2 regions of the Ideonella sp. FW305-24 genome follow, and region 1 is predicted to be linked to the other one. Evidence: predicted binding sites of a transcription regulator. Region 1 holds the regulator's gene; the other holds the start of a gene.
What was found. Region 1 encodes FNR, which switches genes on or off when oxygen is low (the NO sensors DNR and NnrR bind a similar motif). Its sites were predicted from a motif close to TTGATNNNNATCAA; they were not measured.

Region 1 (14,157 bases):
GCGATCATGGCGCTGGTGATGGCAGTGGGCACGGCGATGGACATGACGCCAACCATCCTGATCATGACCCCGGTGCTGATGCCGGTGATCAAGGCAGCGGGCATCGACCCGGTGTATTTCGGCGTGCTGTTCATCATCAACAACGCGATCGGTCTGATCACGCCGCCGGTGGGCACGGTGCTCAATGTGGTGGCCGGCGTGGGCCGCATGAAAATGGACGAAGTCACCCGTGGTGTTCTGCCGTTCATGGCAGCCCAGTTCGCCATGATGTTCCTGATGGTCTTCTTTCCCTGGCTGGTCACCGGCCCGGCGAAGTGGTTTGCCAGCTGATGAGAGTTTGAATGCGCATCCACATCACCGGCGCTTCCGGTTCTGGCACTTCCATGTTGGCGGCAGCCTTGGCCGAGCGACTGGGTGCGGCCTGCCTGGATGGCGACGCCTACTACTGGCTGCGGCCAGAACCCCCATTCCTGGACAAGCGGCCGGCCGACGCGCGGCGGGCGATGCTCTCGCGCGACCTGCAAGCCGCGCAGCACGCGGTGCTCGGCGGCGCCATCATCGGCTGGGGCACCGAGGTCGAGGATGCATTCGACCTGATCGTCTTTCTCTACCTGGATGCGCCCATCCGCCTGGCGCGGCTGCGCGAGCGTGAACTGCAACGTTTTGGTGCAGTGGATGAAGCCTTCATCGAATGGGCCGGTCAGTACGACCAAGGCCCGTCGGAAGGCCGCAGCCTGGCGAAGCACCGGGCCTGGCTGGCGGACAGGACCTGCCCGGTGCTGGCACTTCATGGCGACCTGTCGGTGGAGGCGCGGGTCGAGCGGGTGCTGGCAGGACTGAAGTCTCACGGCCTGATGTAAGGCCCCGCGCGGCGCTTCGTCTCGCGGCGCTGGATTGATCTTGCGCAAGCGCTGAACCGGCCCGTTGCCTCAGCATGCGAGTCACGTCCAGCATGCATTCAGGCGATGTCCGCCCAGTGTTGGCGGGAGCTTGCATGATGAAACCGCTGGTCCAGGGTGGGCCAGACTTCTGGCCGGGTGCACAAGCCAAGCGTGGCCCGGAGCATGTGGCTGCGCCGGACGTGGCGCCGCAGCCGGTCGAGGCTTCACTGCGCCTGGGTGGTCTGAGCTGCTCGGCCTGCACGATGACCATCGAGGCCGCGCTGCGCCAGGTTGACGGCGTGCTGCAGGCGCATGTCAGTGCCGTGTCGGCCTGCGCCACGGTGCGCTGGGACGGCGCGCGCACGGACGTGCCGGCGCTGATCCGGGCGATCGAGCGTGCTGGCTACCAGGCGGTGCCGGACACGGCGGCCGGCGCGCGTGCGCTGCGCCAGCGCGAGGCACGCACGGCGCTGTGGCGGCTGTTCGTGGCCGGCCTGTGTGCGATGCAGATCATGATGCTGGCCACGCCCTCCTACGTGGCGGGGCCCGGCGAGCTGGCACCGGACCTGAAGCATTTGCTGGACTGGGGCAGTTGGCTGCTGGCACTGCCGGTGATGGCGTTTTCCGCGACGCCGTTTTTCCGCGGCGCCTGGCGGGCCTGGCAGAACAAGCGCATTGGCATGGACGTGCCTGTGGCGCTGGGCATCGCGGTGGCCTTCATCGGCAGCAGCGGCGCCACCTTCGATCCGGGCGGCCTGTTCGGCGACGCGGTGTATTTCGATTCGCTGACCATGTTCGTGGCCTTCCTGCTGGGCGGGCGGCTGCTGGAGATGCAGGCCAGGCACCGTGCAGCCGTTGCGCTCGAAGACACCCTGGCTGGTTTGCCTGAGCGCGCGCTTCGGGTCCGGGCAGACGGCAGCGTGGAGACGGTGCCGGTGCACCAACTGGTGCGGGGCGACGTGCTGCGCGTACCGGCCGGGCAGGCCTTGGTGGCCGACGGTGTGCTGTTGGAGGGCCACACGGCGGTGGACGAATCGCTGCTCAGTGGCGAGTCGACGCCGGTGGCCAAGGCGCCTGGAGACAGTCTGGTGGCCGGCAGCGTCAACGGCCATGCGGCCTTGCTGATGCGGGTCGAGCGCGTGGGGGCGGACACCCGTTATGAGGCCATCGTCGGGCTGATGCGCCAGGCCCAGACGCTGCGGCCAGCCTCGCTGGCCAGCAGCGAGCGCTGGGCCGGCCCGTTCCTGTGGGCGGTGCTGCTGGTGGCCGGCGCAGCGGCGCTGGCCTGGCAGGCCATTGACCCCGCGCGTGCGGTGTGGGTGGCCGTCTCGGTGCTGATCGTCACCTGCCCGTGTGCGCTGGCGCTGGCGGCGCCATCGGCGCTGCTGGCCGCCGCCGGTGCCATGGGCCGCCGCGGGCTGCTGCTGCGCCGGCTGGACGCGATCGACGGCCTTGCCAGGGTGCAGCTGCTGTGCATCGACAAGACCGGCACCTTGACCGACCCGCGGCAGCAGACGCTGCGGCTGCAGCGCCTCGCGCCCGATGCGCGCTGGGACGACGCTGCGCTGATGCGCATCGGTGCGTCGCTGGCCGGCTGGTCCAGCCATCCGGTGGCCAGGGCGTTGGTGGCCGCAGCACCGGGACCTGCGCATGGCGGCTGCTGGCAGTCGCCCTCGGAAGTGGCGGGCAAGGGGCTGCAGGCGCTGGACGCGCAGGGCCGGGCCTGGCGGCTGGGTGTGGCCGGCTGGGCGGGTGCGCTGGCGAGTGAAGCCCAGCAGCGTGGCGCCGCCACGCTGAGCGTGGACGGCCAGGCGCTGGCCTGCTTCGAGTTGCAGGAGCAGCCGCGGCCCGGCGTGGTCGACTGCCTGCGGCAGCTGCAGCAGGGCGGATTGAAGGTGCTGCTGCTGTCTGGCGACGACCCGGCGCGGGTCGGCCGCTTTGCCGCCAGCGTGGGCCTGGCCGACTGGCGCGGCGGCATGGCACCCGAAGACAAGCTGCGGGTGGTGCGCGAAGCCCAGGCCGCCGGCCTGCGCGTGGCCATGCTGGGCGACGGCATCAACGACGCGCCGGTACTGGCGCAGGCCGATGTTTCGGTGGCGATGGGCGAGGGCGCTGGTGTGGCCCGCTGCGAGGCAGACGCGGTGCTGGTTTCCAACCGCCTGCAGGACCTGGCCTCGGCGCGCGAACTCGCGCGCAAGACCCGGCGCGTGATGCGCCAGAACCTGGCCTGGGCCGTGGCCTACAACGCGGCCAGCGTGCCGCTGGCGCTGCTGGGCTGGCTGCCGCCCTGGGCCGCCGGCCTCGGCATGGCCGGCAGCTCGCTGGTCGTCGTCTTCAATGCGCTGCGCCTGGCCCGTTGAGCGGCTTCATCCAATGGACATCCTCTACCTCCTGATCCCGCTTTCGGCACTGCTGGTGCTGGGCCTGCTGGCCGTGTTCGCCTGGGCGCTGCAGGGCGGCCAGTTCGATGACCTGGAACAGCAAGGCGAGCAGATTCTGCTGGACGACCGCGCCCCCGATTGACAAGCATCAAGCCCCGAGGGGGGCGGCCAGCAAAGAATCCTTCTGTCGACATTCGACTGGGATCGGAGGACTCTGATGGTGGCAATGCGCGAGACGCCCGGCACGGTGAACTACACCGACGAAACGGTGCGTGGATTTGCGCTGGCGGCGGTGCTGTGGGGCGTGGTGGGCATGACGGTGGGGGTGTTGATCGCCGCCCAGCTGGCCTTTCCTGACCTGACCTACGGCATCCCCTGGCTCAGTTATGGGCGGCTGCGGCCGCTGCACACCAATGCGGTGATCTTTGCCTTCGGCGGTTGTGCGCTGATGGCCACCAGCTTCCACGTCGTGCAGCGCACCTGCCAGGTGCCGCTGTTCCTGCCGTGGCTGGCCAAGTTCGTGTTCTGGGGCTGGCAGGCGGTGATCGTGCTGGCCGCCATCAGCTTGCCGATGGGCTTCACCCAGGGCAAGGAATACGCCGAGCTGGAGTGGCCCATCGACCTGCTGATCGCCGTCGTGTGGGTCGCCTATGCGGTGGTCTTCTTCGGCACGCTGGGTGTGCGCAAGGTGCGCCACATCTACGTGGCCAACTGGTTCTTCGGCGCCTTCATCCTGGCTGTCGCGCTGCTGCACATCGTCAACAGCGCGGCCATGCCGGTGAGCTTCTGGAAGAGCTACTCGGCCTACGCTGGTGTGCAGGACGCCATGATCCAGTGGTGGTACGGCCATAACGCCGTGGGCTTCTTCCTGACTGCCGGCTTCCTCGGGATGATGTACTACTACATCCCCAAGCAGGCCGAGCGGCCGGTGTACTCGTACCGCCTGTCCATCGTGCACTTCTGGGCGCTGATCTTCACCTACATGTGGGCCGGCCCCCACCACCTGCACTACACCGCGCTGCCCGACTGGGCACAAAGCGTGGGCATGCTGTTCTCGCTGGTGCTGCTGGCGCCGAGCTGGGGCGGGATGATCAATGGCGTGATGACGCTGTCGGGGGCCTGGCACAAGCTGCGCGACGACCCGATCCTGAAGTTCCTGATCGTCGCCCTGAGCTTCTACGGCATGTCGACCTTCGAGGGTCCGATGATGTCCATCAAGACGGTGAACGCGCTCTCGCACTACACCGACTGGACGGTTGGCCACGTGCACAGCGGTGCGCTCGGCTGGGTGGGCTTCATCTCGATGGGCTCGCTGTACTACCTGATCCCGCGCATGTACGGCCGCAAGGAGATGTACAGCGTCAAGGCCATCTCGCTGCACTTCTGGATCGCCACGCTGGGCATCGTGCTCTACATCGCCGCGATGTGGATTGCCGGTGTGATGCAGGGCCTGATGTGGCGCGCGCTGAACACCGACGGCACGCTGGTCTACACCTTCGTCGAAGGTGTCAAGGCGACCTGGCCGTTCTATGCGATCCGCCTGCTGGGTGGTCTGTTGTACCTGTCCGGCATGGCTGTGATGGCCTGGAACGTGGTGATGACCGTGCGCAGCGGTCGTCCGGCCCCGTCCCCCATCCCCCGTCTGGTCCAAGCTTGAGGAGCGCCTTGTGAGCACCCATTCTCCCGTCAGCGGCCACGAGCGCATCGAGACGAGCAACTTCTTGATGATCGTGCTGATCCTGCTGGTCATCGCCGTTGGCGGCATGGTCGAGATCATTCCGCTGTTCTTCCAGCGTTCCACCACCCAGCCGGTGACCGGGTTGCAGCCGTACTCGGCGCTACAGCTGGTCGGCCGGGACGTCTACCTGCGCGAGGGTTGCTACAACTGCCACTCGCAGATGATCCGCCCGCTGCATGCCGAAACGCTGCGCTACGGCCACTACTCGATGGCCGGCGAGTTCGTCTACGACCATCCCTTCCAGTGGGGCAGCAAGCGCACAGGGCCCGACCTGCAGCGCGTGGGTGGCAAGTACAGCGACGAGTGGCACCGCCTGCACCTGGCCGGCCCGCGCGACCTGGTGCCCGAGTCCAACATGCCGGCCTACCCCTGGCTGGAGACGGCCGCCATCGAGCCGGCCAGTGTGCCACCCAGGCTCAAGGCCATGCAGCGGCTGGGCGTGCCCTACACCGACGCAGATGTGGCCGGCAGTGCCGAGGCCGTGACAGGCAAGACCGAGCTCGACGCGCTGGTGGCCTACCTGCAGTCGCTGGGCACGCACGTCAAGTGAATTGAGGGACACCATGGACATCAACGACATCCGCAGCCTCGTGACGCTGCTGAGCCTGGCCCTCTTCATCGGGCTGATGGTCTGGACCTGGCGCCCGGCGCAACGCGCCGCGCACGAGGCTGCCGCCCGCCTGGTCTTTGAAGGGGATGACGGCCCTCTCTCCGCTGCCGCGGTGGCTGAAGATCACACGCGAGGGAGCCGGGCATGAGCGACTTCATCAACGCAGGCTGGGGCTACTACGTTGCCGCAGTCACCGTGCTGGGCCTGGTGGCCTGCATCGCGCTGCTGCTGATCGCGGCACGCCGCCGCGTGATGGCGCAGGACAACACCACCGGCCACGTCTGGGACGAGGACCTGCGCGAACTCAACAACCCGCTGCCGCGCTGGTGGATGTGGCTGTTCATCCTCACGGTGGTGTTTGGCGCCGGCTACCTGGCGCTGTACCCCGGCTTGGGCAGCGCGCCTGGCCAGCTGGGCTGGAGCAGCGTCGGCCAGTACAAGGAAGAGCAGGCGGCAGCGAACGCGGTCACCGCGCCGATGTTTGCTGCGTTTGCTGCCAAGACTGCGCCCGAACTGGCCCGGGACCCGCAGGCCATGGCGGTGGGCGAGCGCCTGTTCGCCAACAACTGCGCGGCTTGCCATGGTTCGGATGCGCACGGCAGCAAGGGCTTCCCGAACCTGACCGACCAGGACTGGCTGTGGGGCGGGGCGCCCGAGCGCATCGAGGAGACCATCCGCGAAGGCCGCGTGGGCATCATGCCGCCGATGGTGGCAGCGGTCGGCAATGCCGACGAGGTGCACCAGGTGGCGAACTACGTGCTCAGCCTGTCCGGCAGCCCGCACGACAGCCTGGCTGCACAGCTCGGCAAGTCCAAGTTCGTGGCCTGCGCAGCCTGCCACGGGCCGGATGGCAAGGGCAACCAGGCGCTGGGCGTGCCCAACCTCAGCGACAAGGTCTGGCTGCACGGCTGGGGTGAAGACGCGGTGGTGGCGATGATCAACAAGGGCAAGACCAACGTCATGCCGGCGCACGGCGAGCGCCTCTCGGCGCAGCAGATCCACCTGCTGGCCGCCTACGTCTGGGGCCTGTCCAAGTCCGGCCCGGTGACGACGGCCACGGCCACAACTTCCGCCACGCCGTAAGGCAAATCAAGGCAAGCTGCATGACCCGCGTCATTCCCATCGTGCCAGCCCCGGGTGACGCTGCGTCCGCAGCGGGCGAGGGCGAGATGGTCTCGCTCTACCAGAAGCAGAAGAAGATCTACCCGCGCTCGGTCAAAGGCGGTTTCGCCCGCTGGCGCTGGCTGATGGTGTGGCTCACGCAGGCCTTGTTCTATGGCCTGCCTTGGCTGTCGATGAACGGCAGGCAGGCGGTGCTGTTCGACCTGTCGGCGCGGCGCTTCTACATTGGCCAACTGGTCCTGTACCCGCAGGACTTCATCTACCTCACCGGCCTGTTGGTGCTCAGCGCCTACGGGCTGTTCTTCTTCACCACCGTGGGCGGCCGCCTGTGGTGCGGCTATGCCTGCCCGCAGACGGTCTACACCGAGATCTTCCTGTGGATAGAGCGCCGCTTCGAGGGCGAACGCGGCGCCCGCATGAAGCTGGACGCCGGCCCATGGACGCTGAACAAGCTCTGGCGCAAGGGCGGCAAGCACGTGGTGTGGGTGCTGCTGGGCCTGTGGACAGGCTTCACCTTCGTGGGCTATTTCACGCCGATCCACAGCCTGTGGACCGAGGCCTTCACGCTGGACTTCGGCCCCTGGGAATGGTTCTGGGTCAATTTCTACGGCCTGGCCACCTACGGCAACGCTGGTTTCCTGCGCGAGCAGGTCTGCCAGTACATGTGCCCGTACGCGCGCTTCCAGAGCGCGATGTTTGACAAGGACACGCTGATCGTCAGCTACGACAGCGCTCGCGGCGACCCACGCGGCACGCGCGCCCGCGGCACCGACCTGGCGAGCGCCGGCCTGGGCCAGTGCATCGACTGCAGCCTGTGCGTGCAGGTCTGCCCGGCCGGCATCGACATCCGCGAGGGGCTGCAGTACGAATGCATCGCCTGCACCGCCTGCATCGACGCCTGCGACGGTGTGATGGACAAGATGCACTATCCGCGCGGCCTGATCCGCTATGCCACGCAGAATGCGCTGGCCCGGCAGGAACCGCATCCGGACCTCACCAAGCCGCCCAAGCCAGCGCTTGACCTGCCGCACCTGCTGCGGCCCCGGGTGCTGATCTATGGCGCGGTGCTGATCGTCATCGCCGTCGCGTTTGTCACCAGCCTCAGTCTGCGCCGCACGCTGAAGGTGGACGTGGTGCGCGACCGCGCCACGCTGGCGCGCATCGTTGAAGACGGCCTGGTCGAGAACGTCTTCCGGCTGCAGTTGATGAATGCCACCGAGCAGCCACAGCGCTATCACGTGGCAGTGCAGGGCATTCCCGGCGCTGTGCTGTCCGGCAGCCCGGAGGTCAGCCTGCTGCCTGCCGAAGCCCGCTGGGTGACGCTCGCGGTGCGGGTGCCGCCCGAGCAGGCGGCGGCCTTGAAACCGGGCGCCCACCCGATCCGTTTCGAGGTGTCGCCGCTGGGCGCCGCGGGTGCCGCGGTGAGCGAAAAGTCCTCGTTTGTGATCCCCCGCTGATTCCGCCAACAAGGAGACAAGCCATGAAGGCAAGGCCCATCGAACAGTTTCAACCGACCTTGCCCTGGTGGCGGGTGCCCACTGCCTGGATGGTGTTTGGCGGCCCCGCCCTCGTGGTGGTGGCGAGCTTCGCCACCTTCGGCCTGGCGCTGCACGGCCGGGACCGGCCGCTGTTGGAGGCGGGCAGCGCAGAGCAGGGGGCCACGACCGATGCCATGCAGGCGCGCAATCATGCTGCCAGCCCCACACGCCGTTGAGGAAGACGAGCCGGAGGAGCGCACCGTCGCTTTCCGGCCCAGGCTTCGCAGCAGGCTGCTGCTGGTGCTCTGGCCTGCATTCGTGATGGCGGGCCTGCTCGCCGGCCTGATGTTCGCCTTCGTGGACCCCGGCAGCGTGCACGACCTGCCAGGCAGCGGCGAATCCGAATGGTCGCGCAACGCCATCTGTTCGCTGGCATTCCTGGTCTTCTGGGTCACGACCGCCATTTCGTCGGCCGCTACTTTGTGGCTGGTGGGCGGCTTGCGGCGCGAGCGCGAGGCGGCGCCCGAATGACCGCTGGCGCCGCGGAGCCCGTCACGCAGGGGGGTGGCACCGCCGCGGCTCGGCTGGATCAGCCGTGCGCGTTGTTTACCAGGCGCTGCAAGGCCTCGGGGTCCAGCACGTCGATCTGCCGCTGGCGTACCGCCAGCACGCCGTCTTCCTGGAACTTCGAGAAGCAGCGGCTCACGGTCTCCAGCTTCAGGCCCAGGTAGGTGCCAATTTCCTCGCGTGTCATGCGCAGCACCAGCGAAGACGGCGAGAAGCCGCGCGCCTTGAGCCGCTGCGAGAGGTTCAGCAGGAACACTGCCAGGCGCTCTTCGGCCCGCATGCTGCCCAGCAGCAGCATCACGCCATGGTCGCGCACGATCTCGCGGCTCATGATCTTGTGGAACTGGCGCTGCAGGCCGGGGAATTCGCGCGAGAGCTGCGTGAGCTGGCTGTAGGGAATCACGCAAACCTGAGAGTCTTCCAGCGCCACGGCGTCGCAGGCATGGTGGTCATTGCCAATGCCGTCCAGACCCAGCAGTTCGCCCGCCATCTGGAAGCCGGTGACTTGGTCGCGCCCGTCTTCGGGCGTGATGCGGGTCTTGAAGAAGCCGGTGCGCACCGCGTAGACCGCTTCGAACGGATCGCCGTGGCGAAACAGCGTGTGGCCGCGGCGCACGCTGCGGCGGGTGGCGACCATGCCGTCCAGCCGCTGCAGTTCGTCTTCCGGAATGCCCACCGGCAGGCACAGCTCGCGCAGATTGCAGTGTGAGCAGGCCACATTGGGCTTGGCCTGGGCGGCGCAGGCATCGGTCAGGGGAATCATGGCGGGGCAGTCTTGATGTGAGACAACAAAGGTCCGGGACCTGATTGTTCAAGCCCGGCTGCTGTGGGCGCTTGCGCCAGATCAAGCCGGCCAAGGCCGGTGCCGGGCAGCATGCCGGGCATGACAGTCCTTTCGTCGACCTCCGCTGGCGCAGAGCAGGCGTCGCCGCTGCTGCCCGAGGCCTTGCTGCGGCGCTTCGACGCCCCCGGCCCGCGCTACACCTCCTACCCCACGGCAGACCGCTTCGTCGAAGCCTTCGGCCCGGCCGAGTGCCGCCGAGCGCTGGCGTTGCGCGGCGGCGGCGCGGCGCTGGGCGGGCCGCTGTCGGTCTACGTGCACATTCCGTTCTGCGAGTCGGTCTGCTACTACTGCGCCTGCAACAAGGTCATCACCCGCCATCACGAGCGCGCCACCGAATACCTGCAGGCGCTGGACACCGAGATCGGCCTGGTGCGCGCCGCACTGGGCGACGGCCCGTCGGCTTCGCAGCTGGTCTCGCAGCTGCACCTGGGCGGCGGCTCGCCGACCTTCCTGTCCGACGAGGAGCTGGGCCGTCTGCTGGCTTCGCTGCGCGCAGCCTTCGGCTTCACCGAAGGGGCGGAGCTGTCGATCGAGGTCGACCCGCGCACCGTCAGCGCCGAGCGCCTGGCCCACCTGCGCACACTGGGCTTCAACCGCATCAGCTTCGGCGTGCAGGACTTCGATCCGCAGGTGCAGCAGGCGGTGCACCGCGTGCAGCCGTTCGAAAGCGTGAAAGCCTTGATGGTCAGCGCGCGCGAACTGGGCTTCGCCTCCATCAATGCCGACCTGATCTACGGCCTGCCGCAGCAGACGCCGGCCAGCTTCGCGCGCACCATTGCGCAGATCGGCGAACTGCGGCCGGACCGCCTGGCGCTGTACGCCTATGCCCACCTGCCGCAGCGCTTCAAGCCGCAGCGCCGCATCGACACCCTGCAGCTGCCCAGCGCCGCGCAACGTGTGGAAATGCTGGGCGGTGCCATCGCCGGCTTGCTGGGTCGCGGCTACACCTATGTGGGCATGGACCACTTCGCGCTGCCGGACGATCCTCTTGCCGTGGCCAAGCGCGAAGGTCGGCTGCACCGCAATTTCCAGGGCTACAGCACCCAGCCCGATTGCGACCTGATAGGACTGGGTGTGTCGGCCATCGGCCGCGTGGGCGCGAGCTACCACCAGAACGCCAAGACCCTGCCCGAGTACTACGACGCGCTGCGCCAGGGCGAACTGCCGGTGCAGCGCGGCGTGGCGCTGGTGAGGGACGACCTGGTGCGCCGCGCCGTCATCATGGCGCTGATGTGCCAGGGCCGGGTCGACTTCGAATCCATCGAGCTGGCCCACCTGATGGACATGCGCAGCTACTTCGCCACCGAGCTGCAGCAGCTGGCGCCGCTGGCCGAGGCAGGGTTGGTCGAGATTGAGCCGGATGCCTTGCAGGTCACCGCCACCGGCTGGTATGTGGTGCGCGCAGTGGCCATGGTCTTCGACCGCTACCTGCAGACCGACCGCCAGCGCGAGCGTTTCTCCAGGATGATTTGAGCGCCTGATGACCGCTGCCGTGTTGCCGTTGGTGCTTGCCGGCCTGGCCATGGGCGTGGCCGCTTCGCCGCATTGCGCCAGCATGTGCGCCGGGCCGTGTGCGGCGCTCACCGGTGGCTGCGGGCGCAACCTGGCCGGCTTCCAGCTGGGCCGGCTCGTGGGCTACATGGCTGGCGGTGCGCTGGCGGCGGCCAGCGTGGCGGCGCTGGGTGCCTGGAGCCAGGCCGTGCCGGCGCTGCGGCCGCTGTGGGTGGCGCTGCACCTGGCGCTGCTGGCGCTGGGCCTGTGGTGGCTGTTGACCGGCCGCTTGCCGGCTGCCTTGCTGCGCGACGGTGCCAGTCCGGTGCGCTGGGTGGGTGGCCGCCGCCGGCCCTGGCGCGCCGGCCTGGCCGGGCTGGGTTGGGTGGCGCTGCCTTGCGGCGCGCTGCAGGCCGGCCTGTTGCTCGCCACATTGGCGAACGATGCCTTGGGCGGTGCGCTGGTGATGGCCGCGTTTGCGCTGGGCTCCATGCCCGCATTGGCGCTGGCGCCCTGGCTGTGGACCCGCTGGCAAAGCTGGCGCGGCCAGCGCGTCTCGCCCGTGCTGGCGCAGGCCTGGGGCTACCGCATGGCCGGCGCCGGCCTGGTGCTGGGCTCGGGCTGGGCGCTGAGCCATGGCTTGCTGGCGCAGTTCGCTGCCTGGTGCGTGGCCTGAGAGCCTGAGAAGGTGCCCCGCGGCCAGGGGCCGGGGAGAGTCAGGCCTCCCCCCATCAGCCGGCACCAGGAGGGCGTTTTCGGGAGAGGTGGGGAACACAAGCCGTCGCTAGTCTTCCAGGCATCGACCATGGAGACCACGCCGGCATGACCAACCCACCGCAATCCAGCCAGGGCGCCTCCGCAAACGCCGGCAAGCGCCCTTCGATGGCCCTCTATGCGCTGACCATCGGCGCCTTTGGCATCGGCACGACCGAGTTCGTCATCATGGGCCTGCTGCTGCAGCTCGCGGCCGACCTGAAGGTCCACCGCAGGCCTGCTCATTTCCGGTTACGCGCTCGGCGTGTTCGTGGGGGCGCCGCTGCTCACGGCAGCGCTGAGCAAGGTGCCGCGCAAGACGGCGCTGCTCGCGCTGATGGTCATCTTCACGCTCGGCAACCTGGCCTGTGCGCTGGCGCCCAGCTACGCGGTGCTGATGGTGGCGCGGGTCATCACCTCGCTGGCGCACGGCACCTTCTTCGGCGTGGGCGCAGTCGTCGCCACCAGCGTGGTGCCGCCGGACCGAAAGGCCGCTGCGCTCTCGACGATGTTCACCGGCCTGACGGTCGCAACGCTGCTGGGCGTGCCGGTGGGTTCCTGGCTCGGGCTGAACTTCGGCTGGCGGGCTACGTTCTGGGCCGTGTGCGCCATCGGCCTCGTCGCGATGGCGGTCATCGCGCTGTTCGTCTCGGCGAGGGAGGCGGGCTGCGGCAGCGGCGTGTCGCTGAAGGAGGAACTGAAGGTGCTGGGACGGCTGCACGTCGTGCTCGGGCTCGCGGCCACCGTGTTCGGCTTCGCCGGCGTGTTCGCCGTGTTCACCTACATCCAGCCGCTGTTGACCCAGGTCACCGGCTTTGCCGAGGCCACGGTGTCGGTGATCCTGCTGATGTTCGGCGTCGGCATGATCCTCGGCAACGTCATCGGCGGCCGGCTGACCGACCGCGCGCCGGTGCGCATGCTGCTCGGCTCGCTGGCCGCACTCGCCATCGTGCTGGTGCTGATGGGGTTCGTGATGGGCAACCCCATCGCCGCGGTGCTGTTCGTCGGGCTGCTGGGCACCGGCGCGTTCGCCACCGTGGCACCGCTTCAGCTGCGCGTGCTCAGCAAGGCGGAGGGAGCCGGGCAGAGCATGGCGTCCAGCCTCAACATCGCCGCCTTCAACCTGGGCAACGCGCTGGGCGCCTGGCTGGGCGGCGTGGTGATCGACCACGGGCCCGGCCTCGCGCACCTGCCCTGGGTGGCGGCCGTGCTGACGCTGGGCGGCCTTGCGGTGGCGGGCTACAGCGTGTGGCGTGAGCGTGCCGCAGCGCTGAGTGAGTCGTCATTCACCGCGACTCAGCGCAGCGCGTCCAGCAGCAGCGCCTGAAGCAGGTAGCAGCGCTTGTCGGCCTCGGAGCTCTGGCCTTCGAGCTGGTCGGCCAGCGTGTGGCCTGGATGCGCGCCCGAGGCCAGGTCCTGGCAGACCGGCACGCCGGCCTCGCTGCGGATCTGCTGCACCAGCGCGGCGGGCAGGCCCTCGCAGGCCAGCGCCTCATAGAAGCGGCCGAGCAGGCGCAGCGTGGGTTGCAGGTCCTCTGGCGTGCCGGTCTGCCACTGGCTGGGGCGCACCAGCGCCACCTGTGCGCCCAGCGCCAGCGCGGCACGGCGCAGCAGGCCGGCGCCTTGGGTGGGGTCGGCCGCACTGTCTTCGCACAGCAGCCCGAGGTTCAGGCCGCGCAGCGGTTGCGAAGCGGTGCCGGCCGCGGCCGCCCGTTGCAGGCTGCGCGCGCTGGCCAGCAGTGTGGCCTGCCGGGCGGCGAGATTCGCGGGAGGCAGCGTCTCGGGCATGGGGGACGGAAGGATGTGGGAGCGGGCAGGCATGGGTTGCGGGGAGGTGCGGCGCAAGCCTTGATTGCGCGGAGGCCCAGCCTAGCGGCGGCAGCGCGGCGCGCATTTGCGCGGCGTCAAGCCCGCCGCCGCCGGCCTGCCTGATACGCGGTTGACACGGTCTGTTGACCCACTGTTACCGAGCGACGCGGGCCGTTGATGCCTGTGTTGCAGGCGCTGCCTAGCATTCATCTCAACCTGAATGCCAACGCCCTGGAGATCCCCATGCACAGCTCTGCCGCCGCCACTGCCTCTGCCATCGCCGTTCCTGCCGCCCACGTGATGGCGATGCCGACGCCCCCGGCTCGGGCCATGGCGCAAGCGCCCAAGCTGCCAGGCCTGGCGCGCACGCAGCTCAGTGCCGCTGCCCAGATCGGCGACACGCTGACCCTGATCGGCGAGGCGCTTGCGCCGCAGCGCCGCGTGGTGCATGCAGGCGATCGCATCTACCAAGCCGGCGAAGCC
Region 2 (14,157 bases), 850 kb from region 1:
CGCACGAGTCCGGCATCCATGTGGACGGCCTGCTCAAGGACCCGCTGAACTACCAGGGCTTCGACCCGGCCGAGCTGGGCCGGCAGCACACCACGGTGTTGGGCAAGCACAGCGGCAGCCATGCGGTGCAGGCGGCCTACCAGGGCCTGGGCCTGAGCCTGGCTGCCGAGCAGGTGCCGGCCTTGCTGGAGCGCATCCGCGGCCATGTGCTGGCCACCAAGCGCACACCGGGGCGGGCCGAGCTGCTGCAGTTCTACCAGGCCTTCCAGCCAGCGCTCTGACGCCGCCTCAGTCAACCGACTTTCCGCCTCAGCCCACCGACCCCACGCCACCCGGAGACCCGAGATGACCGACCTTACCACCCGCCTGAAGGCCCTCTCCAGTGCCAACGAGTTCCTGGAGTTCTTCGGCATCGCGTACGACGAGCAGGTCGTCAACGTGAACCGCCTGCACATCCTCAAGCGCTTCTACCAGTACCTGCACCGAGCCGAGGGACTGGCCGATCTGGACGAGATCGGCCTGTTCAGCCGCTACCGCGCGCTGCTGGGCCGGGCCTACCAGGACTTCACCACCTCGAACGCCGTGACCGAGAAGGTCTTCAAGGTCTTCCAGGACGCGCAGGGCCAGCAGCACGTGTCGCTGGGCTCGCTGCGCGAAAGCCTGGCGCAGCGCCGCGCCGCCTGATCCCCCACCGCTGGCCGCAGCACAGGAGAGCACCCATGCACATCGTCGTCTGCATCAAGCAGGTCCCGGACTCGGCGCAGATCCGCGTCCACCCGGTGACCAACACCATCATGCGCCAGGGCGTGCCGGCCATCGTCAACCCCTACGACCTGTTTGCGCTGGAAGAGGCGCTGCGCCTGAAGGACGAATTCGGCGGGCGCGTCACCATGCTGTGCATGGGCCCGCCGCAGGCCGAAGACGCGCTGCGCAAATGCATCAGCTTCGGCGCGACGGACGCCATCCTGGTGACCGACCGCGCCTTCGCCGGCGCCGACACGCTGGCCACCTCCTACGCGCTGGCCGCGGCCATCCGCAAGATAGCCCAGGAGCAGGCGGTGGACCTGGTGTTCACCGGCAAGCAGACGATTGACGGCGACACCGCCCAGGTCGGCCCCGGCGTGGCCAAGCGCCTGGGCCTGAACCTGCTGACCTACGTGAGCCGCGTCGTGAAGGTGGACCTGGACGCCCGCCGCCTGCAGGTGGAGCGGCGTGCCGAAGGCGGTGTGCAACTGCTGGACACCACCTTGCCCAGCCTGATCACGATGCTCGAAGGCACCAACGAAATGCGCTTTGCCGGCATGGACGACATGCTGCGTGCCGCGCGCTTCCCGGTGCGCCGCTGGAACAAGGAAGACGCCGGCATCGAGGACCTGACGAAGATCGGCCTGAAGGGCTCGCCCACCGTCGTCAGCAAGGTTTTCGGCCCCACGCCGCGCAGCCAGAAGGCCGACCTGATGAGCGTGGTCGACACCAGCCTGAACGACGTCACGCTGAACCTGCTCGACAAGATCTTCACCCAGCACCCGCTGCTGGAAGAAGAGATCGTGTCTCAACTCTCCGTCTGACCAAGGACGCTGCCATGGCTGAAGCCGCCAAACCCGCTGCCCCCCGTCCCGCTGGCCGTGCGGGCCGCAACATGGAGTTGCCCGAGCACCTGAAGGCCTACAAGGGCGTCTGGGTGTTCATCGAGCATGACCGAGGGCAGGTGCACACCGTCAGCTGGGAACTGCTGGGCGCGGGCAGGGTGCTGGCTGACAAGCTGGGCGTGACGCTGCATGGGGTGATCCTGGGTGGGCCGGACGAGCCGCTGGACAGCTTCGCCAAGGAAGCCTACGCCTTCGGCGCCGACACCTGCTATGTGATGCGCGACCCGGTGCTCAAGGGCTACCGCAACGAGCCCTTCACCAAGGGCCTGACCGACCTGGTCAACCAGTACCAGCCGGAGATCGTGCTGCTGGGCGCCACCACCATGGGCCGCGACCTGGCCGGCTCGGTGGCGACCACGCTGGCCACCGGCCTCACGGCAGACTGCACCGAGCTGAACATCGACGGCACCACCCGCGCGCTGGCCGCCACCCGGCCCACCTTCGGCGGCTCGCTGCTGTGCACCATCATGACCCTGGCCTACCGGCCGCAGATGGCCACCGTGCGCCCGCGCGTGATGCCCATGCCCCGGCGCGATGCCAGCCGCAGCGGCACGATCACCGAAGCCACGCTGGGCATGATCGAGACCGACATCGTCACCAAGCTGCTGGCCTTCATCCCGGACGCCAAGCGCAACACCGTCAACCTGGCCTATGCCGACGTGATCGTCTCCGGCGGCAAGGGCCTGAAGCACCCGGACAATTTCAAGCTCGTCTGGGACCTGGCGCGGGTGCTGGGCGCCGAGGTGGGCGCCACGCGGCCGGTGGTCCAGGCCGGCTGGGTGGAGGCCGAGCGGCAGGTGGGGCAGACCGGCAAGACGGTGCGGCCCAAGCTCTACATCGCTGCCGGCATCTCGGGGGCGATCCAGCACCGCGTGGGCATGGAGGCGGCGGACGTGATCGTCGCGATCAACACCGACGCCAACGCGCCCATCTTCGACTTCGCCCACTTTGGCATCGTCGGCAATGCGCTGCAGGTGCTGCCGGCGCTCACCGAAGCCTTCCGCGCCCGGCTCACGCCGCAGATCCGCAAAGTCGCCTGAACGCCGACCCCACAGGAGCAAGAAGATGGCCAACGAAAAGTTTGATGCGATCGTCGTCGGCGCCGGCCCTTCGGGCAATGCCGCGGCCTACACGCTGGCCAAGGCTGGCCTGCAGGTGCTGCAGATCGAGCGCGGCGAATACCCCGGCAGCAAGAACGTGCAGGGCGCCATCCTCTACAGCGACGCGCTGGAGAAGATCATCCCGGACTTCCGCGACGATGCGCCGCTGGAGCGCCACATCATCGAACAGCGCATGTGGATGCTGGACGAGCACAGCTTTGTCGGCACCCACTACCGCAGCGATGACTACAACAAGCCGCCTTACAACCGCTACACCATCATCCGCGCGCAGTTCGACAAGTGGTTCTCATCCAAGGTGCGCGAGGCCGGCGCGCTGCTGATTTGCGAGACCACGGTGGAGCACCTGCTGATGGATGGCGAGCGGGTGATGGGCGTGCACTGCGACCGCCTGGGCGGCGACGTGTTCGCCGATGTGGTGATCCTGGCCGACGGCGTGAACTCCACGCTGGCGCGCAAGGCCGGCTTCCATGGCGAGCTGTCGGCCAAGAACGTGGCGCTGGCGGTGAAAGAGATCCTCTTCATGCCGGAAGAGACCATCCAGGCCCGCTTCAACATCAACGAGGAAGAGGGCGTGGTGATCGAGATGATGGGCTCGGTCACCGAAGGCATGGTGGGCACCGGCTTCCTCTACACCAACAAGGACTCGCTGACGATTGGCGTGGGCTGCATGCTGGCCGACTTCAAGTCCAACCCGAACCGCACCGCGCCGTATGCGCTGCTCGAGAAGCTCAAGCAGCATCCGTCCATCGCGCCGCTGATCGAAGGCGGCGAGATGAAGGAGTATTGCGCCCACCTGATCCCCGAAGGCGGCTTCAACGCGGTGCCCAAGGTCTATGGCGAGGGCTGGATGATCGTGGGCGACTCGGGTGGCTTCGTCAATGCCGCCCACCGCGAAGGCTCCAACCTGGCCATGACCAGTGGCCGGCTGGCTGCCGAGACGGTGATCCAGGCCAAGGCCGCCGGCAAGCCCATGAGCGCGCGCACGCTCAAGGCCTACAAGGACGCGCTGGACCAGAGCTTCGTGATGAAGGACCTGAAGAAGTACCGCCGGCTGCCCGAGGTGCTGGAGAAGAGCCCGCAGTTCTTCACTGCCTACCCCGGCCTGGTCAACAACGCCGCCAAGACCCTGTTCACCGTGGACGGCGTGGACAAGATGACCAAGCAACGCGAGGTGATGGGCAGCTTCACGGCGGCGCGCAGCCTGCGCGGCCTGCTGGGCGACGCCTTCCGGCTCTGGCGCGCCACGCGCTGAGCCTGCCTTCCCACCGACCCCACACCACGCATCCGACGCAAGAGGCCGCCATGACCGTCAATGTCGAAGACAAGCTGTTCCAGAACCGCTACAAGGTCGACCCCGGCCGGCCGCACATCCAGATCAAGGACGCCGCCGTCTGCGCCAACGAATGCGAAGCGCAGCAATGCACCTTCGTCTGCCCGGCGGCCTGCTACAAGGCCGAGGGCAACGGGGCCGTGACGCTGATCACCGACGGCTGCCTGGAATGCGGCAGCTGCCGCGTGATCTGCACCGAACACGCCAACGTCGCCTGGGAGTACCCGCGCGGCGGCCACGGTGTGCTGTTCAAGTTCGGATGAACGTTACCCCATGCAGCGCTGCCTGAGCGGCTCGGCCTCGCGCGCGGTGGCCGCGATGATCGAGCTGGCCCTCAGCTCGCGCGGCGGGCCGGTGCCGCTGCATCGCCTTCAGCCGCAGCCGGCCAGTTCCAAGTCCTACCTGGACCTGCTGTTCGGCAAGCTGCGGCGGGCCGGCCTGGTGCGCTCGCTGCGCGGGCGCGACGGTGGCTACGTGCTGGCCAGGCCGGCCGGCACCATCAGCGTGGCCGACATCGTGCGCGCGGTGGAGCCACCCACAGCGGCGCCGTTCCTCGATGAAGAAGACCGGACGGGCACCGTGCCTGGCGGCGCCGGAAGCCGGCCTGCCAGCCCGATGGAGGCCTGCACCCAGGCGCTCTGGGAGGCGTTCAACACCCAGTCCATGGCCTGGCTGTCGGACCTCACGCTGCTGGCCCTGGTGGACGCGCAGCGGGCCGCCATGCAGGCGCGGCAGCACGAGGCTGGTGCCGGCACCGGGCTGGCGGGCGCATCCTTGTTGGGCGGCACCGGCGGCCCGCGCCCACCGCGGCTGCCGCGCGGCCCGAACTCGGTCTTCGCATTGGCCAATGCCTGCCTGTGACCTGGGCCGGCATGGCTGGCGAAATGGCATTTCCTTGATGTGCATCAGCCCGCGTGCCAAAGCCGCGCGCAGGCGCCTGCGCCGAGGGCAAACAGGCCAATTTCTTGCAGCGCGAGACACAGCGGCCCGCGCCGCCGGCATTTGCGCCTCGTGGCGTTCGAACATGCACCGGTGTGCGTCGACATGCATGCACCCGGTGCGCAACCGTGAGTGAGGTGGACCATGGCCCGCACCAGTCAGGAAGATCGCTCCCACGTGGAGCTGATCACGGTCTACGAGATCTGCCGCATCCTGGGCGCCTCGCTGGACCTCAAACGCAGCTTTCGCGAGGTGCTCAACGTGCTGACGGCCCACATCGGACTGTCGCGCGCGATGATCGTGCTGGTCGACGAGGACGACGAGCTGCTGCGGGTGCACAGCGCCGTGGGCCTGGACCGTGAGCAACTGGCGCGCGGTGTCTGGCATCGCGGCGAGGGTGTGATCGGCCGCACCTTCCGCTCCGGCGTGCCAGTCACGGTGCCGGACGTCACCCAGTCGGCCGAATTCATCGACCGCACCGGTGCCTTCAGCCAGCGCGACGGGCAGATGATGTCCTTCCAGGTCGAGCCCATCAAGACCGAGCACACGGTGCTGGGCGTGCTGGCCGCGCAGCGCGAGGTCCAGGGCAATGCGCGCCTGTCGGACGACCAGCGCCTGCTGCACATGGTGGCCGGGCTGCTGGCGCAGGCCATCGTGCTGGCGCGCGCGGTGACCGAGGAGCACCAGCGCCTGCAGACCGAGACCACCCGGTTGCAGAAGGCCCTGGCACCCGAGCCACGAGGCCGCTACGCGCTGGACAACGTGGTGGGCGTGTCCAAGGAAATGCAGCAGGTCTTCGGCGAGGTGCACCAGGCAGCACCCTCGCGCGCCACGGTGCTGTTGCGCGGCGAATCAGGCACCGGAAAAGAGGCGGTGGCGCGGGCCATCCATTTCCTGTCGCCGCGCAAGGATGCGCCCTTCATCAAGGTCAACTGCGCAGCGCTCACCGAGTCGCTGCTGGAGAGCGAGCTGTTCGGCCACGAGCGCGGCGCCTTCACCGGCGCGGTGGGCGACCGGCGCGGCCGTTTCGAGCAGGCCCACACCGGCACGCTGTTCCTCGACGAGGTGGGCGACATCTCGCCCTCGTTCCAGGCCAAGCTGCTGCGCGTGCTGCAGGAGCGAGAGTTCGAGCGCGTGGGCGGCAACCGCTCGATCAAGGTGGACGTGCGGCTGATCTGCGCCACCAACCGCGACCTGGAGAAGATGGTCAAGCGCGGCGAGTACCGGGCTGACCTCTACTACCGCATCAACGTCGTCTCCATCTTCCTGCCGCCGCTGCGCGACCGCCGCGACGACATTGCCCCGCTGGTCGCCCACTTCGTGGAGCGCTACAACAAGGACAACCGCCGCAAGCTCAAGATCGCACCGGACGCGATGGAGGTGCTGACGCATTGCTACTGGCCAGGCAACGTCCGCGAGCTGGAGAACTGCATCGAGCGCACCGCCACAATGGTGCAGGGCGAGGTGATCCGCGGCCTGGCCTTCCCGTGCCGGCACAACCGCTGCCTGACCCAGACCCTGCACCACCTGGACAAGGACGATGCCGTGGCGCCCATCCGCATGAGCGGGCCGGTGCCCGGCACCGGCCGGCCCGGCGCGCGCGACGCCCGCCTGCCTGCGCCCGTGCGCCCGGCGGATATCGAACCGGAGGACGAGGACTTCGACGCGGGCGAACTGGACGACGAGGTGCTGCGCATCGGTCCGACGGCCCACCTCAACGGCACGGAGCGCCAGTTCGGCAACGAGCCGCCGGACGGTGAACGCGAGCGCTTGATCTGGGCCATGGAGCAATGCGCCTGGGTCCAGGCCAAGGCCGCGCGGCTGCTGAAGGTCACGCCGCGCCAACTGGGCTATGCCCTGCAGAAGCACCGCATTGAAGTGCGCAAGCTCTGAGCGGCGGCGCCGGTGGTGCTCGCGCGGTGACTGCGTTCACCTCACCGCGCCGAAATCGTTCGACATTTGATCTGGCGCAAGAGCGAGTCTGTTTGTTGGACTGACCCATCAACTCGTCGGCCCCCCGCGACGATATGCCCGATGTCCCCCAGCGAAGCGACATCACGCATCCGGACAACATCCTTAGAAGGAGGCACATCATGGCTGTTCCAACGATCACACACGCCTGCTGGCAACGCCTTGCAGGCGGTGCCCTGGCAAATCTGAAAACCCAGCACTTGGGCATCCAGTTGCTGACCAAGCGACTTCAGCGCAGCACCGATCCGCTCTCGGTCAAGGCGAGCGAGCTTCACGCGTTCTTCGCCAAGTGGGAGCGCGTCCTCCCCAATGAAATCCAGCAACTCACCCATCTTTGATCGGATACCGCCATGAATGAACTGATTACTGTGGCGGCCGCCGCCGCACTCATCCGCCGCGGTGTGCCACTGAGCGTGGCGGGCCCGGAGGCCGCACTTGACCAACTGCCCGCAGGCAATTGGATCGGTGGCACGATTCCTTACTTCATGGTCGCCGATGGCGGCACCGTTGTGACCGATGACAGGGTGTTCGTCACCGACCTGTCGCACATCGGTCAGGTCCGGATTGCTTGTTATGGTGCCGACGAACTGGCCGGCATCGTCGGCCATGCGCCGGACAACGGCTTCTCGCTGACCATCATCCCGGCGGGCGGGCAGACGCTCCAGCGCTTCTCTGCCGAGGCCGCGAACTACCCAGACGCCTTCCTCAAGCCCACGGTGGGTTGGATTGCCGGCGTGCACCTCTCCGACCTGGCGCGCGCGACGCCAAAGGTCTACGACGGGCGCAGTGCCGCCAAGCACGAGGATCGCGCGGTCGTGGCCTATGTCGAGCTGCCGGCAGACAAGATGGTGTCGTTGGAAATCGTCAATCTGTTCGAGCCCGGCAGTGGCGACGTGCTGCGCTTCAATGACACCTCGTTCCATGTGCGCGAGTGCGAGGTCAACGGCGAGCGCGTGAATTTTGTCGACTATGTGCGCCGTGTCGGCCTGGACCACGGCAAGCTGCCGATGGTGGGTGATTTCGCTGGCGCGCACCTGAACGTCTCGCTGCAGGGCATCGACGACGCGCAAGGGGTCGTCAATCTGTACGCGCCTGTGTTCACGGGCGTGGACTATCGCTTCGCCAAGCCGGTGGTCGACTATGCCGCAGCATTTCGCACGCGCCTGGCCGAGGTCGATTCGAAGGGCGTGGTGATGGGCTGCAACTGCATCCTGAACTTCGTCTTCGGCGAACTCGAGGGCAAGGCCATCGGGGGCGTGCAAGGTCCGGCCACCTTCGGTGAGATTGCTTATCAGCTACTCAACCAGACCATGGTGATGATCCGCGTCGACTGACGATTGCGGGATGGGCCGGGCATTGACCCCGGTCCCATCACCTATCCGCGCACCACCGGAATCGTCAACACGGCCCGGCGCCCGATCTGCGCGTTGACGCGCTGGCGCACGGTTTCCAGCTTGAACGGCCGCACGATGGCCGAGCGCGCGCCCAGCGCCAGGGCCTCGGTCACGCCCGCATCGCCGGCCGGGCCGCAGGCGATCACCGGCACGCCGGGCAGCGCGGCCAGCAGCTGGCTCACCACCTGAGCCCCCTCGGCCTCGATCACGCTGGCGCCCAGCAGGATCACGTCCAGCGGCGCGCCCGCGGCGCGCGCAATCGCCTCGGCGCTGCTCGCCACGACATTGACCTCCAGCTCGTCAGCCAGCATGAATTGCAGGCCCATGGCGCTGATGTCGTCGCTGTCGATGATGAAGGCGCGCTTGGTCTCCACGGCGCGCTGGGTGTCCACACCAATCTGCATGACGGTCTCCTGAAGGAATGAAGCGGTAGGGCGTGCCGGCTGCAATTGCCATGCCGTCCCCATGCCGTGGCGCGCTGCCGGGAAGCGCCCGCGGACGAGGCCGGTGTGTCGCTCCACGACGTGTCTGGTTTGTCGGCATCCCCACACCATGCGACACACGCAAGTGGTTGATTCAAAAGGAAATCACGCTGGCACGCGTCTCGCAATGGAGGGCCATCCACCCCCGATTCAAGAGGCCTGCCGATGTCAACCAACACCGCCTATGTAGATGCTTCTCAACTTGGCAAATCCCGCCAGGCCGTCAGCCAGATCCTGGAGACCGCCGCGTCCGGCGGTTGCGGCACGACGGGCGGCGAGGGCAAGGCCAGCTGTGGTTCTTCGGGAGGCCCTGGCGACATGCCCGAGGAGATCTGGAACAAGGTCAAGAACCACCCCTGCTACTCGGAAGAGGCGCATCACCACTATGCCCGCATGCACGTGGCCGTGGCGCCGGCCTGCAACATCCAGTGCAACTACTGCAATCGCAAGTACGACTGCAGCAACGAGTCGCGGCCGGGCGTGGTCAGCCAGAAGCTCACGCCTGAACAGGCGGTGAAGAAGGTGGTCGCCGTGGCCAGCGAGATCCCGCAGATGACGGTGCTGGGCATTGCCGGCCCCGGGGATGCTTTGGCGAACCCGAAGAAGACCTTCGACACCTTCCGCATGCTGCAGGAGCAGGCGCCGGACATCAAGCTGTGCCTGTCCACCAACGGCCTGGCGCTGCCCGAGATGGCCGACGAGATCTGCAAGTACAACATCGACCACGTCACCATCACCATCAACATGGTGGACCCGGCGGTGGGCGAGAAGATCTACCCGTGGATCTTCTGGGACCACAAGCGCGTGACTGGCATCGAGGCCGCGACCATCCTGCACCAGCAGCAGATGAAGGGCCTGGAGATGCTCACCGAGCGTGGTGTGCTCACCAAGATCAACTCGGTGCTGATCCCCGGCATCAACGACGAGCACCTGATCGAGGTCAACCGCGAGGTCAAGAAGCGCGGCGCCTTCCTGCACAACATCATGCCGCTGATCAGCGAGCCCGAGCACGGCACGGTGTTCGGCCTGACCGGCCAGCGCGGCCCATCGGCGCAGGAGCTCAAGGCCGTGCAGGACGCCTGCATGGGGGGCGCGAACCTGATGCGGCATTGCCGCCAGTGCCGGGCTGACGCGGTCGGCCTGCTGGGCGAGGACCGCAGCGCCGAATTCACGCTGGACAAGATCGACGAGATGGAAGTCGTCTACGACCTGGACAAGCGCAAGCGCTACCAGGACGCCGTGGAAGTGGAGCGCCAGGCCCAGCACGCGGCCAAGGTGGCCGCGCTGGAAGCCGCCGGCGTGGACGATGGCGTGGACCCGGACATGACCGTGCTGGTGGCCGTGGCCACCGAAGGCCATGGCAAGGTCAACCAGCATTTCGGCCACGCCACCGAGTTCCAGATCTTCCAGGTGAGCAAGAGCCAGGCGCTGTTCGTGGGCCACCGCCGGGTGGACCTGTACTGCCAGGGCGGCTACGGCGAAGACGAGGCGCTGCCCTCGGTCGTCAACGCCATCAACGACTGCCACGCGGTGCTGGTCTCCAAGATCGGCGCCTGCCCGAAGGATGAGCTGAGTGCCGCCGGCATCGAGCCGGTGGACGCCTATGCCCACGAGTTCATCGAGAAGGCCGCGCTGTCCTGGTTCGCGGACTACCGCAGCCGCGTGGCCACCGGCCAGGTCAAGCACCAGGCGCGAGGCGACGCGCAGATCCGCCAGGGCGCCTTCTCCAGCGCCACCGAACAGGCTGCCTGAGCAGCATTTCCATCCCTCCAGCCCCCGCCCGAAGGAGTTCTTTCCATGGCCTTGAAGATCATCGCCTCCATGTGCACCGGCTGCTCCGCCTGCGAGCCCGAATGCCCCAACGTCGCCATCCGCGAAAAGGGCGGCACTTTCATCATCGACCCCAACAAATGCACCGAGTGCGAAGGCCAGTTCGACTCGCCGCAATGCGTTGCCGTCTGCCCTGTCGACAACTGCATCAAAGCAGCTTGACCCGATTTCAAAGGAGACCTCATGATCCAACCGAACGTCACCGTCACCCCCGCCGCCGAAAAATTCATCAAGCGCATGGTGCGTTTTTCGGAGCACCCTTCGGGCGGCTTTCGCCTGAGCGTGTCGCCTGGCGGCTGCTCGGGCTACAACAGCGAGTTCACCGTGGTGCCTGCCGCGCAGCAGGGCGACAGCGAGTTGCTGGTCAACGGCGTGAAGGTCTTCCTGCCGGCCGAGAGCCGGCTGATGCTGGACGGGGTGACGGTGGACTTCGCCGACACGCCGACCCAGAGCGGCCTGACCTTCTTCAACCCGAACGCTGCCGCCTGCGGCTGCTCCACGTCCGGCGACAGCGCCGCAGCGCCCGCCCAGGCCACCGTCTCGGTGGCTTCCATCGCCCGGCGTCCGCCGGTTACGTCCAGCCACTGAGCGCAGCCTCGCCACCCCGGACGCCACCGCCATGGACAGCCGCCTGGACTTCGATGACGCCGTGCTTGGCGGCGGCTTGCCGCCCGAGGCGCAGCAGGCGCTGGCCGAGGCCGGCGCGGCCCGGGGCGACTCGCTGCAGGTGATGGCGGCGCTGATGCGGGCCTGCGTGCTGGCGCCTGAGCATCCGGCCGTGCTGATCGCCTTCTATCGCCACTACTTCTACAGCCACCGCCTGCGCCTGGCGCGGGCCGTGGCGCGCAAGGCCCTGGTGGTGGGTGCGGGCGCACTGGGCCTGCCGGCGCTCTGGCGCGAGGTGCCCGACCAGGCCCTGGCCGGCGCACGCGATGAGCCCGCCACGCGTTTCTACCTCTGGGTGCTGAAGGGCTACGCCTACCTCAGCCTGCGCATGGACGACCCGGTGGAGGCCCGCGATGCGCTGGCCAAGCTGCGCTGCCTGGACCCGCAGGACTGCGTGGGCGCGGCCCTGCTCGAAGCCGTGCGGCAGCGGCAAGGCCTGGAGGGTGACGATGACGGCCCGGCGCTGCCGGTGTTCGGCGCCGCCGCCTGGGCGCGCGTGGCGGCCACCGCCAGCCTGGGACAGGGCTCACTGGTGCACCCTCCGCTTCGCGGGTCCCTCCAAGAGGGACGGCGCGCTCCCCTTCGGGCGGCCGTGCGGGGGCGCTCATGACCGCATCCTGGCAGGACATCCCGGCCCTGCACTGGGAAGGCGGCGCGCTGGACTGTGCGAGCTGCCCGCACGCCGTGCTGCGTTCGCAAGGCGGCTGCGAGCCTGGTGTGTCCTGCATGCAGGACGCCTACGCCCGCCGCATCGACCGCTTCTTCCGCAGCCACCCCGAACTGGCCGCCCAGCACCTGGGCCACGGCTACTTCGAGGTGCGCGCCATCGCCGCCCGCTACGCGGACCTGTTCTGCCTGCCGCCGCTGATGGACGACCCCGATGAGACCGTGCGCCTGCAACTGGCCCTGCGCCTGCCGCAGCGCCAGCTGATGCAGATGCGCACCGACCCGCACCGCGAGGTGCGCATCCGCGTGGCCCAGCGCCTGGCGCCCGAGCAACTGGCTTCGATGCTGCATGACGAGGACTACCAGGTGCGCGCCACCGTGGCCCGCCGCCTGCCCGAGGCCTTGCTGCCGCTGCTGATCAGCGACCCGGACCTGACCGTACGGCGAGAGGTGGCCCGGCGGGTGCGCATGCCTTCGCTGTGGCGCATGGTGGAGGACCGCGAGCCCGACGTGCGCCGCATCGTGGCCGAGCACCTGCCCGTGCCGCTGCTGCAGGTCTTCGCGGACGACCCGGACCTGCTGGTGCGCTGGGAGGTGGCCGGCCGGGCGGCGCCTTCGCTGCTGGCGCGCCTGGCCTGCGACCCCGATGCAGAGATTCGTGAACGTGCCCGTGCCCGGCTGATGCAAAGCCCGGCGCTGGCCAGCCAGGAGGCCCAGCATGGCTGACATCAACCGCGACGATGACGTGATCGAGGTGGCCCAGCCGCCGCGCTTTGCCATGGGCGAGCGCGTGATCAGCCGCACCGTGATCCGCAATGACGGCACCTACAACGGCCGGGACATTGGCGAGGTGCTGGTGAACAAGGGCGAGATCGGCTTTGTCACCTCCATCGGCACCTTCCTGCAGCAGTTCTACATCTACGCGGTGGAGTTCGTGGACTCGGGCCACCGTGTGGGCATGCGGGCCAAGGAACTGTGCACGCTGGATCACCTGCCCGACGAGGTGCTCGCCCAGCTCGGCGATCGCGTGGCCGAGCTGCAAAGCCTGCGCTGAACTTTTCCCCTCAACGGAGCTTCGCCATGATGGACCAACGTCTTCCCTGCTACGAATGGGGCCAGGCCGTAATCGCCGCGGTCGACCTCTACAACGATGGCAGCCACCCCGAGGCCGAAGAAGACCAGCTGCTGGTGGTGGCCGGCGGGCCGGGCGAGATCGTCCAGGTCGGCCAGCATGTGGACAGCCAGGAGCCGGTCTACATGGTGGACTTCGGTGTGGCCGTGATCGGCTGCCTGGAAGACGAGATCGCCGTGGAGGGTGCGGACTTCTGCGCGCTGCCATCGCCGGCCCCGACGCTGGAAGAGGTGCCTCTGTGAGCGCGCTTCGGGCCCGAGAACGCCAGCCTGGCGCGCCTGTCGAGGCGGTGGCCTCGCTGGATGCGCGCCGCATCCGCCGGGCACTGGCCCTGCGGGCTCGCTACAAGTACGTGCAGCCGCGCGTGCTGGCCGAAGGGCAGGGCTGGAAAGTCGTCAGCCCCAACTGCTCGCGCAATGTCGACAAGGCCGGTGGCGAGATCGACATTGCCTGGCTGGCCCCTTCGGACGACGGGGGCTGGTTGCTGTTCTCCCGCGACCATGCGGAGGACTGCTGGCAACTGCGCCACCACGAGCGCAGCCTGTCCGCCGTGCTGCTGCACCTGCAGCAAGACCCCGAGCGAATCTTTTGGCCTTGAGACACGGAGAGCGCACCATGCCTGACTGGCTCTACCTGGACCACAACGCCACCACCCAACCCTGCGCCGAAGCGGTGGAGGAAATGTTGGACGGCTTGCGCACGCTGTGGGCCAACCCTTCCTCCACCCACGCCAGCGGCCAGGCCGCGCGCCGCGCGCTGGCCGACGCCCGTGCCCGCACGGCCAGCCTGATCGGCTGCCAGGGCGCCGAGCTGGTCTACACCAGCGGGGCCACCGAGGCCAACCACATGGCCGTGCTGGGGGCGCTCGCCCTGGGGCGGAACCAGGGTCGGCAGCGCCTCGTGCTGAGCGCGGTGGAGCATCCGGGCCTGCTCGCGCTGGCCGAGCGGCTGCGCGGGCAGGGCCATGCGGTGGACCT

Region 2: a site for FNR is predicted at 4,996-5,009, ahead of nifA (nif-specific transcriptional activator NifA). Genes of this name have one in related genera too.

The regions. Positions count from the first base shown of each region.
Region 1 covers NZ_JBYTAI010000001.1:196,881-211,037, reverse strand. The annotation lists gene AC3WR5_RS00920 (TRAP transporter large permease subunit) at 1-330, shown strand, start outside; gene AC3WR5_RS00915 (P-loop NTPase family protein) at 342-860, shown strand; gene AC3WR5_RS00910 (heavy metal translocating P-type ATPase) at 998-3,241, shown strand; gene ccoS (cbb3-type cytochrome oxidase assembly protein CcoS) at 3,255-3,404, shown strand; gene ccoN (cytochrome-c oxidase, cbb3-type subunit I) at 3,489-4,919, shown strand; gene ccoO (cytochrome-c oxidase, cbb3-type subunit II) at 4,930-5,550, shown strand; gene AC3WR5_RS00890 (CcoQ/FixQ family Cbb3-type cytochrome c oxidase assembly chaperone) at 5,564-5,758, shown strand; gene ccoP (cytochrome-c oxidase, cbb3-type subunit III) at 5,755-6,693, shown strand; gene ccoG (cytochrome c oxidase accessory protein CcoG) at 6,714-8,189, shown strand; gene AC3WR5_RS00875 (nitrogen fixation protein FixH) at 8,213-8,446, shown strand; gene AC3WR5_RS00870 (hypothetical protein) at 8,421-8,741, shown strand; gene fnr (fumarate/nitrate reduction transcriptional regulator Fnr) at 8,800-9,540, opposite strand; gene hemN (oxygen-independent coproporphyrinogen III oxidase) at 9,661-11,094, shown strand; gene AC3WR5_RS00855 (sulfite exporter TauE/SafE family protein) at 11,102-11,788, shown strand; partial or broken gene AC3WR5_RS00850 (MFS transporter) at 11,995-13,192, shown strand; gene AC3WR5_RS00845 (Rossmann-fold NAD(P)-binding domain-containing protein) at 13,162-13,686, opposite strand; gene AC3WR5_RS00840 (Crp/Fnr family transcriptional regulator) at 13,918-14,157, shown strand, end outside.
Region 2 covers NZ_JBYTAI010000001.1:1,047,890-1,062,046, reverse strand. The annotation lists gene nifV (homocitrate synthase) at 1-281, shown strand, start outside; gene nifW (nitrogenase stabilizing/protective protein NifW) at 346-684, shown strand; gene AC3WR5_RS04700 (electron transfer flavoprotein subunit beta/FixA family protein) at 720-1,568, shown strand; gene AC3WR5_RS04695 (electron transfer flavoprotein subunit alpha/FixB family protein) at 1,583-2,689, shown strand; gene AC3WR5_RS04690 (FAD-dependent monooxygenase) at 2,715-4,022, shown strand; gene AC3WR5_RS04685 (ferredoxin family protein) at 4,073-4,363, shown strand; gene AC3WR5_RS04680 (RrF2 family transcriptional regulator) at 4,374-4,961, shown strand; gene nifA (nif-specific transcriptional activator NifA) at 5,184-6,932, shown strand; gene AC3WR5_RS04670 (hypothetical protein) at 7,133-7,348, shown strand; gene AC3WR5_RS04665 (DUF6976 family protein) at 7,361-8,344, shown strand; gene AC3WR5_RS04660 (response regulator) at 8,386-8,808, opposite strand; gene nifB (nitrogenase cofactor biosynthesis protein NifB) at 9,052-10,638, shown strand; gene AC3WR5_RS04650 (4Fe-4S binding protein) at 10,684-10,878, shown strand; gene AC3WR5_RS04645 (HesB/IscA family protein) at 10,900-11,304, shown strand; gene AC3WR5_RS04640 (hypothetical protein) at 11,336-11,992, shown strand; gene AC3WR5_RS04635 (4Fe4S-binding leucine-rich repeat protein) at 11,989-12,774, shown strand; gene AC3WR5_RS04630 (nitrogen fixation protein NifZ) at 12,767-13,102, shown strand; gene AC3WR5_RS04625 (nitrogen fixation protein NifZ) at 13,129-13,422, shown strand; gene AC3WR5_RS04620 (DUF3024 domain-containing protein) at 13,419-13,778, shown strand; gene AC3WR5_RS04615 (cysteine desulfurase family protein) at 13,796-14,157, shown strand, end outside.